4 regions of the Streptococcus sp. HMSC072C09 genome follow, and region 1 is predicted to be linked to each of the others. Evidence: predicted binding sites of a transcription regulator. Region 1 holds the regulator's gene; each other region holds the start of a gene.
The links. Region 1 encodes Rex, which represses fermentation and respiration genes when NADH is low (regulators of the CRP and FNR family bind a similar motif). Its sites were predicted from a motif close to TTGTGAANTANTTCACAA; they were not measured.
Positions count from the first base shown of each region.

Region 2: the regulator Rex is predicted to act here: its motif matches at 920-937, upstream of HMPREF2893_RS07490 (formate/nitrite transporter family protein).
Region 3: the regulator Rex is predicted to act here: its motif matches at 1,213-1,230, upstream of adhE (bifunctional acetaldehyde-CoA/alcohol dehydrogenase).
Region 4: the regulator Rex is predicted to act here: its motif matches at 815-832, upstream of HMPREF2893_RS09820 (zinc-dependent alcohol dehydrogenase family protein).

Region 1 covers NZ_KV811488.1:42,204-44,408, forward strand. The annotation lists gene radC (RadC family protein) at 1-624, shown strand, start outside; gene HMPREF2893_RS02590 (redox-sensing transcriptional repressor Rex) at 827-1,474, opposite strand; gene HMPREF2893_RS02595 (DUF4649 family protein) at 1,605-1,820, opposite strand; gene HMPREF2893_RS02600 (DUF1831 domain-containing protein) at 1,822-2,169, opposite strand; gene HMPREF2893_RS02605 (cysteine desulfurase family protein) at 2,179-2,205, opposite strand, start outside.
Region 2 covers NZ_KV811502.1:9,723-11,927, reverse strand. The annotation lists gene HMPREF2893_RS07495 (glucosaminidase domain-containing protein) at 88-792, shown strand; gene HMPREF2893_RS07490 (formate/nitrite transporter family protein) at 959-1,756, shown strand; ribosomal protein L10 leader region at 1,818-1,952, shown strand; gene rplJ (50S ribosomal protein L10) at 1,991-2,205, shown strand, end outside.
Region 3 covers NZ_KV811505.1:74,270-76,474, reverse strand. The annotation lists gene HMPREF2893_RS09855 (acyltransferase family protein) at 1-922, shown strand, start outside; gene adhE (bifunctional acetaldehyde-CoA/alcohol dehydrogenase) at 1,325-2,205, shown strand, end outside.
Region 4 covers NZ_KV811505.1:68,089-70,293, reverse strand. The annotation lists gene HMPREF2893_RS09835 (hypothetical protein) at 1-80, shown strand, start outside; gene HMPREF2893_RS09830 (hypothetical protein) at 94-399, shown strand; gene HMPREF2893_RS09825 (hypothetical protein) at 399-722, shown strand; gene HMPREF2893_RS09820 (zinc-dependent alcohol dehydrogenase family protein) at 883-1,935, shown strand; gene HMPREF2893_RS09815 (ABC transporter permease) at 2,094-2,205, shown strand, end outside.

The sequences.
Region 1 (2,205 bases):
GGGGTGGATAAGCTGAGTCATCAAGAATTGTTATCCATTCTCTTACGGACAGGCAATAAGCAAAAAAGCGTTTATGAGATTGCACAAGGGCTTTTGAGTTCGGTTAATAGTTTAAAGGAGTTAAGTCAATTAACCCTAGAGGAGCTACAGGAAATCTCTGGCATTGGCCGGGTGAAGGCCATCGAACTTCAGGCTGTGATTGAGTTTGGACGAAGGATTCATAAAGATGAATTAATGAGTTCTGAACAGATCATGAGCAGTCAGAAATTGGCCCATAAAATTCAACAGGAAATCGGCCATAAGAAACAGGAACACCTGGTTGCCCTCTATTTAAATACGCAAAATGAAATTATTCATCAACAGACCATATTTATTGGAACCGTGAATCGAAGTATTGCGGAGCCACGTGAAATCCTGCATTATGCACTAAAACACATGGCAACCTCCATCATTTTGGCTCACAATCATCCATCTGGTGCCGTATTTCCAAGTAAAAATGATGATGAAGTAACGCATCGAGTCTTAGAGGCCTGTGAAGTGATGGGCTTAACCCTATTGGATCACTTGATTGTATCTGAAGAAAACTATTATAGTTACCGAGAAGAAACTGATTATTTGGTATAAAAAAGAGAGTGGGACAGAAATCGGTAATTCGTTGGAATTCGATTTCGTCGTCCCACCTCCGCACAGTTGAGTAGGGCTGTAAAAGCTGATGAAATCAGCGTAGTAGAGCCCACTCAACCACTGCGTCTTGCTCGACAACCTAAAAATAATTGAGAGGCTAGGACTTTTGTCCCAGTCTCTTTTCTTGTTAAACTATAAGTCTTTATTCTTCGTTTTTTCGCATGAAATAAAGGAGTGTTTGCAATTCACTGGTGAGATCGACATATTGGACGACGACATCTTTAGGGACTGTCAGATGCACTGGTGAGAAGCTGAGAATTCCCTTGACCCCAGCGTCTACCAAAAGGCTAGCTACTTCTTGAGCCTTGACGCTTGGAACAGTCAGGATGGCTGTTTGAATGCCTTCTTGTTTGAGCTTTTCTTTAATAGAGGAAATACCGTAAATAGGAATTCCGTCCTTACTTTTAGTATTAATCAGTTCATGATCGTCTAGATCAAACGCCATAACAATTTTCATCTTATTGCGTTCATGGAAGCGATAGTTGAGAAGCGCACTTCCCATATTTCCGATCCCCACAATAGCGACATTGGTAATGGCATTGTCATTTAAAAGATCGGCAAAGAAGTTCATCAGTTTTTTTACGTCATAACCAAATCCCCGTCTTCCTAATTCACCAAAATAAGAAAAATCTCGGCGAACGGTAGCAGAGTCAATCCCAATTGCATCAGCAATTTGCTTGGAATTGGCGCGCTCTATTTTTTCAGAGTTAAAGCGTTTAAAAATGCGGTAGTAGAGCGATAAGCGTTTTGCTGTTGCGCGTGGAATTGGAGTATTTTTATCATGTTTCACAATATCACAACCTTTCCCCCTTATTGTATAGGAAGATTGTGAAAAAATCAACTATCTAGGGCGGTTTTTCAAAAATATTTTTGTCTAAAGAAAAAGCTGATGGCGATGGGAGAGTTCCATCAGCATCAGCTTAGTTTTCAGCTTGTTCTACCTTTTTCAAAAAAGCATAGAGTCCATCGACTCGCCCTGTATAGGGGAGCTTTTCCCCCTTGTATTCAATGGATACGATTGAGTAAGAGTCAGGCAAGGTTACACAGCCTGAAAAAGCTAGAATGCAGGCTGCAAGGTCGGGATAAGTAGTCGTTCGTTCTACTTGGTAAGCGTCGATATAAGTTAGGGTTACCATATTAGGCCTCTGTTTTGTTGAAAATTTCTCTTTCGACAAGACTATCCATTAAGAAATAGAATTTTTGTTGGATAATGTCATTTTCCGGATTTTTAAAGATATTAACCAGGCGAAGTCCAGACTTGTCAGTAATATTGATCTTAAAACCTGTCAAATCTTTATTGAAAATGATTTTAAGTAGGAAGCCTTCGCCGCTATTTGGAACAACTTCGAGCAAACGATTTAACTCGTAATTTCCAACTTTTGTAACAGCGAATGTATTGTCACGTAAGGTATATTTTTTAACATTTGGGTGTAGACTATAGGTATATTTGCAATCTTTCAATGAAACACTTGTTTCAAAAGCCATATTGTTCTCCTATGATAAAATTTCTTTAAGTTTTGA
Region 2 (2,205 bases), on a different contig from region 1:
TAAGTATCTTTGTTTTCTTCTTTTTATATGGTATAATCTCTTTAAAGATAAAAGATGAAAAAAAATTAATTGGAGATAAATTGTATTATGAAAAAGAAAATACGGAATAAAACGAAATTGTTTGGTTTGTTCGTTTCTGTATTAGCAGTGGGGACATTTGCCGCTGCTATGAGCGAGCACGTCACATCAGTTGATGCTAATGATGGAACTTACCAAGCTTACTCAGACCCTACTGAAGCTTTCATCTCACAAATTGGTGAGTCAGCTCGTCAGCTTGGTCAAGAGAATGACCTTTATGCTTCCGTTATGATCGCACAAGCCATCCTTGAAAGTGGATCAGGTCAGTCTGGCTTATCTTCTTATCCGCATTACAACCTTTTCGGGATTAAAGGAAGTTATGCTGGTCAATCAGCAGTGATGCAAACTTGGGAAGATGACGGTGCTGGAAATGCTTATACGATTAATGACGCATTTCGTTCTTACCCATCTTACTATGAATCATTGCAAGACTATGTAGCTGTTTTGAAACAAGGACATTTTGCAGGTGCTTGGAAGAGCAACACCTCTAGTTATCAAGATGCAACAGCAGCGTTGACAGGGGTTTATGCGACAGACACAAGCTACTATGCAAAACTTAATAACATCATTGAAACTTATAATTTAACTCAATACGATTCACCAAATGTTCAAGGTGGTATTACAGGTTCGGTATACAATCCATATCGTCAACAGTTCACTTCACAAGAAATCTTGAATTTGGATATCGCTTGGGCGAACCGTTTGAATTATTAAAACTAAAACAGGCATCTGCCTGTTTTTTTATTTGTTTTTAGCACACATTAATATTCGATATAAAACGTATGTGTTAAAAAATAATAATTCTCCCTGAAAACCTTTTCAAACTTTTCTCTCTATGATATAATGATTTTGTTCACAAACATTATATAAGGAGAATATTATGTCTGAATCTAATTTTATTCAAAAAGTTGGAGCGGCGTGTAATAAGAAGGAAGATCTCTATCAGAAATCTAAAACTCGCTATGCAGTCCGTTCTATTTTTGCTGGAGGATTTCTTACTTTAAGTACGGCGGTCGGAGCAGTTGCTGCAGACTTGTTGAATACCTTCGTACCTGGATCAGGTCGTTTTCTATTTCCATTCGTCTTTGCTTGGGGGCTCGTTTACCTCCTATTCTTAAATGCGGAATTAACCACATCAAATATGATGTATCTGACGGCGGGTACCTATCTAAAGAAAATTCATTGGAAGAAAGCTTTGGAGATTCTTCTTTATTGTACCTTCTTTAATTTAATTGGTGCTTTAATCGTAGCTTTTCTGTTCAATCAAACCACAGCCTTTGCTCATATCGATCCAAAAGGATTCCTAGCCACTGTTGCAGAAAATAAACTCCAACGGAGCAATCAAGTGGTCTTCTTTGAAGGTGTCATTGCCAATGTTTTTGTAAATATTGCTATTCTTTCTTATCTATATTTTAAAGATGAAACAGCGAAGGTGCTCTTAGCCCTATCTGCTATTTATATGTTTGTCTTTATGACCAATGAACACTTGGCGGCTAATTTTGCTTCTTTCTCATTATTAAGCTTTAATTCAGTATCTAGCCAATTGCCACATTTTGAATTTTTAAATATTTTACGTCACTATGGTGTTACCTTCTTTGCCAACTGGGTAGGAGGAGGAGTCCTAATGGGACTAGCCTATGCTTGGTTGAATAATATTAAGAGTCTTTACAACGACTAAAAAATATAAAAAAAGTTTGCAAAAGTACTTGCATTCTTTTTTTATATGTGATAAACTAATTTACGGTTTGAAAAAACTGCCTAAGACAGTAGGGGAGCTCGACTCATAAAAATCCTACCGAGGACAAAACGTATCAATTAAAAGAAGCGTATTGTACTTTCGTGTCTAGGTTTGGGCGCGTTTTTCTTTTGGAAAAATTCCCCAAGCAAAATAATTACGGAGGTGAACACACTAATGAGTGAAGCAATTATTGCTAAAAAAGCGGAACTTGTTGACGTGGTAGCTGAAAAAATGAAAGCTGCTGCATCAATCGTCGTTGTAGATTCTCGCGGTTTGACAGTTGAGCAAGATACAGTTCTCCGTCGCAACCTTCGCGGAAGCGAAGTTGAGTTTAAAGTTATCAAAAACTCAATCTTGCGTCGTGCAGCTGAAAAAGCTGGTCTTGAAGA
Region 3 (2,205 bases), on a different contig from region 1:
AGCCATCCTCAATTTCTTGGCAGATACCAGTTATGGTGTCTACCTTTTCCACTGGCCTTTCTTTATCATCTTCTCTCAACATTTGGGAAATATGATGGCAGCCCTTGTGACGACGATCGTTTCCTTGATTCTAACGGCTCTGTCCTTCTATATTTTGGAGCCAACCATTGCAGGCAAGGAGCCTCGTGTCTTTGGTATGAAGATGGATCTCAGCTTTTTGACCAAGCCAATCTTTTACCTCATGATTCCATTAGCTCTCTTGATGATCGGGATCTCTGCCTTTGCACCAACCGTCGGAGCTTTTGATGAGAGTTTGGTAGTGAGTGGGCTCAATCAAGCAGACAGCAAAATGCAGGTCACACGGACGCAGGTAGACAATGCGACTGCAACAGACTATAACGTCTCAAATGGTGTGACCATGATCGGTGATTCGGTTAACTTGCGAGCGCAGGACTACCTGATTAAAGCCATCCCTGGCATCCAGATCGATGCAGTGGTGAGCCGTCAGTTGGAAAATGGAATGAAGGTCTTTGAGACCGATATCTCCAATAAAGTTCTCCTAAAAAATGTGGTCATTGCCCTAGGAACCAATACTGTAAGTAACTACAAAGAATTGCTGGATCAGTATGTTGAGAAACTTCCAAAAGGCCGTCGCCTGATCCTTGTGACACCATATGATGGTCGCTATGCCAACGATCAGTCCAGTGAATCGGTTCAAACGCGTCTTTATGAGTTGGAACTAGCTAAGAAATACGACTTTATCACGATTGCGGACTGGTACCAAGTAGCAATTGAAAATCCAAACATTTGGGTGGGAACAGACTCTGTTCACTTCAATATGGAAACCAATGGTGGGGAACTCTATGCTCAAACAGTCAAAGAAGCCCTTGATAAGGCCGAAAAAGGTCCGGTCAAGAAGTAACAATGCTTCTCTGAAACTGAAACAAAACAAATCCTAACAAAATAAAACAAAAAGCAACTTTTTACTTGTAAAAAGTTGCTTATTTTAGTAAGATTAAGAAAACGCTTACAAAAATCAATTGAAAACATCTCTTTGTGAAGAAAAAATTTTTTTAATTATTTTTTCACAATTTTGCTAGACAATTGCTTTCACATCAATAAGATTGATAAAAATTTCACAAACTTCAAAAAAATCTTTGTGAAAGTTGCTTGGAAGTGTTTACAAAAATCTCAAAATAGAGTACAATTATATTGTGAAATAATTAACAAATCGAAATTTCTTACACTATTCTTGAAAATTTCAGAAAACATGAAAAAGTTCTAGAAAAGGATAAGGGTTTCAAACATTGGAGGAAAGCATCAAATGGCTGATAAAAAAACTCTCTCACCTGAAGAAAAGAAACTCGCTGCTGAAAAACACGTAGACGAGTTGGTGCAAAAAGCGCTGGTGGCGCTTGAAGAAATGCGCAAATTGGATCAGGAGCAAGTAGACTACATTGTGGCGAAAGCATCTGTGGCGGCTCTTGACGCTCACGGTGAGCTCGCTCTTCATGCCTATGAAGAAACTGGTCGTGGAGTCTTTGAAGACAAGGCGACGAAGAACTTGTTCGCTTGTGAACACGTAGTAAATAACATGCGTCACACGAAAACAGTTGGTGTCATTTCAGAAGATGATGTCACTGGTTTGACCCTGATTGCTGAGCCAGTCGGAGTTGTCTGCGGAATCACACCTACAACCAACCCAACTTCAACAGCAATCTTTAAAGCTTTGATTTCCTTGAAGACACGGAACCCTATCGTCTTTGCCTTCCACCCATCTGCTCAAGAATCATCTGCTCATGCGGCACGAATCGTACGCGATGCGGCAATTGCAGCTGGAGCACCTGAGAACTGTGTGCAATGGATTACCCAACCTTCTATGGAAGCAACGAGTGCCCTGATGAACCATGAAGGAGTTGCTACGATCCTTGCGACCGGTGGTAACGCCATGGTGAAAGCTGCTTATTCTTGTGGAAAACCAGCTCTTGGGGTTGGTGCCGGAAACGTGCCTGCTTACGTTGAAAAATCAGCCAACATCCGCCAAGCAGCACACGATATCGTCATGTCTAAATCATTTGACAACGGTATGGTCTGTGCGTCTGAACAAGCGGTCATCATCGATAAAGAAATCTACGATGAGTTTGTTGAAGAATTCAAATCTTACCACACTTACTTTGTCAACAAAAAAGAAAAAGCCCTTCTTGA
Region 4 (2,205 bases), on a different contig from region 1:
TGGCAGGTCAGCTGGAGGCTGCGTCAGCTCAATTGGTGGACTTGGACAAGGGACAAGCGACGGCCTTTGATTTTTCATAAGTAGGAGAAAAAGATGTTAGAGATCCTGGGAGAGGACAGAGAACGAATTGAGGAGCTCCATCGAGAGATTAAAAAGGAGCAAGAGCGGATTGCGATCAGAAGTTTGATTGCAACGCAGAAAGCCTTGATGATGTTGGAAGGGATGAGTTTGCAGGTAACCTTGGGCGGTCAATCCGAAAAGATGCGCTCTTTTGCTACAACGACCCTCGTTAGTGATTTGAAAGATGGATTTACAGGAGGAGCAGCGGACGCGGTAGAAACAGCACTGAAATCAGTGAAGAAGCCGATTTTATTGAGTCCGATTAAAGGAGGTATGTGATGTACCATTCAGGAAATAGTGAATTAGAACAACTAGAAGATCGACATTACCGCTTCAACCAGAAACTTAGCGAGTTGGAGTGGGATTATGCGGATATGCGTATGGATGTCCGCCAACATACAGAAAATTTAGTGGACTGGCTAAGTGCCCTTCATTTTCAAGCGCCAAGTGCGGAGGCCCAAAGTGGCTTGGAGCGTTTATTTGCCTTGCAAGAAGAGTTTGAGGCAGAACTCAAGCGCTATGAAGAGCGTTTAGAAGAAGAGCGTGAGCGCGAGCAGCAAGAGTACTACAAGCAGCGCCAACAATTAGAACAAGGTGATTGAAACATTCCTCTGGTAGAGATAAGAGGAATGTTTTTGTTTGCTCAAAAACTTTTAAAAATGTGCTCATAAATTCTTGCAAGCGCTTACTTAGTATGTTATAATATTCACAAAGAAACGAAAATAAAATGGTTTTATCAAACCAACAAAAAAGGAGTCGCTTATGAAAGCTGCAACTTATGTATCTGCAGGCAATCTGCAACTGCTGGATCAACCAAAACCAGTGATCAAAAATCCAACGGATGCCATTGTGCGTGTCTTGAAGACAACCATCTGTGGGACAGACCTTCACATCCTAGGAGGAGATGTGCCAGCTTGTAAAGAAGGCACGATTTTAGGCCACGAAGGAATCGGGATCGTCGAAGAAGTCGGCGATGCAGTGAATAACTTCAAGGTAGGCGACAAGGTCATCATCTCTTGTGTCACAGCTTGTAATACCTGCTACTACTGTAAACGTAGTTTGCCTTCTCACTGTGAAGATGGTGGTTGGATTTTGGGTCACTTGATCAACGGAACCCAAGCAGAGTATGTCCACATTCCACATGCTGATGGTAGTCTTTATCATGCACCTGAAACTGTGGATGACGAAGCCTTGGTCATGCTCTCAGATATTCTCCCAACCTCTTATGAAATTGGGGTCCTCCCATCTCATGTAAAACCAGGCGATAATGTCTGTATCGTTGGAGCTGGTCCGATCGGTCTTGCAGCTCTCTTGACTGTGCAGTTCTTCTCACCAGCTACGATTATCATGGTGGACTTGTCTGAATCTCGTCTTGAAGCGGCTAAGAAATTTGGAGCAACTCACACCATCTGCTCCAGCGATATCGCTGAAATCAAGGCCTTTATCAATGAAGTGACCGAAGGTCGTGGTGTCGATATCTCCATGGAATGTGTGGGCTATCCTGCTACCTTTGATGTCTGCCAAAACGTCATCTCTGTCGGTGGACACATCGCTAATGTCGGTGTCCACGGAAAACCGGTTAGCTTCAATTTGGATGATTTGTGGATCAAGAACATTACCCTCAACACCGGTCTTGTCAATGCCAATACTACTGAAATGTTACTCAATGTCTTGAAATCAGGCAAGATCGATGCGACTAAGCTCATCACCCACCACTTCAAACTCTCAGAAGTTGAAAAAGCCTATGATGTCTTTAAACATGCGGGTGAAAACCATGCTCTCAAGGTGATTATCGAAAATGATATCAGTGAATGAAGTGGCAACTAATATTTGTTCATAGTTTTTTTAGACGGACCAGAGATATTCTGGTCCTATTTTCAACCCCCAAAAGCCAATGATTCCTTGCAAAATAAATTCGTTGTCTTATAATAGAAGTACAGAAAACGATTACATAAAGAGAAAGGTGTGATCTTATGAAACGGTTTTGTTATCATCGTGAATTCTGGATGGACTTCCATTTCTGGATCTTGGTCTTGCTTTTAGCGACTGTAGCTTTAACGATGCAGGCTCCGCTTTCGGTAGTTA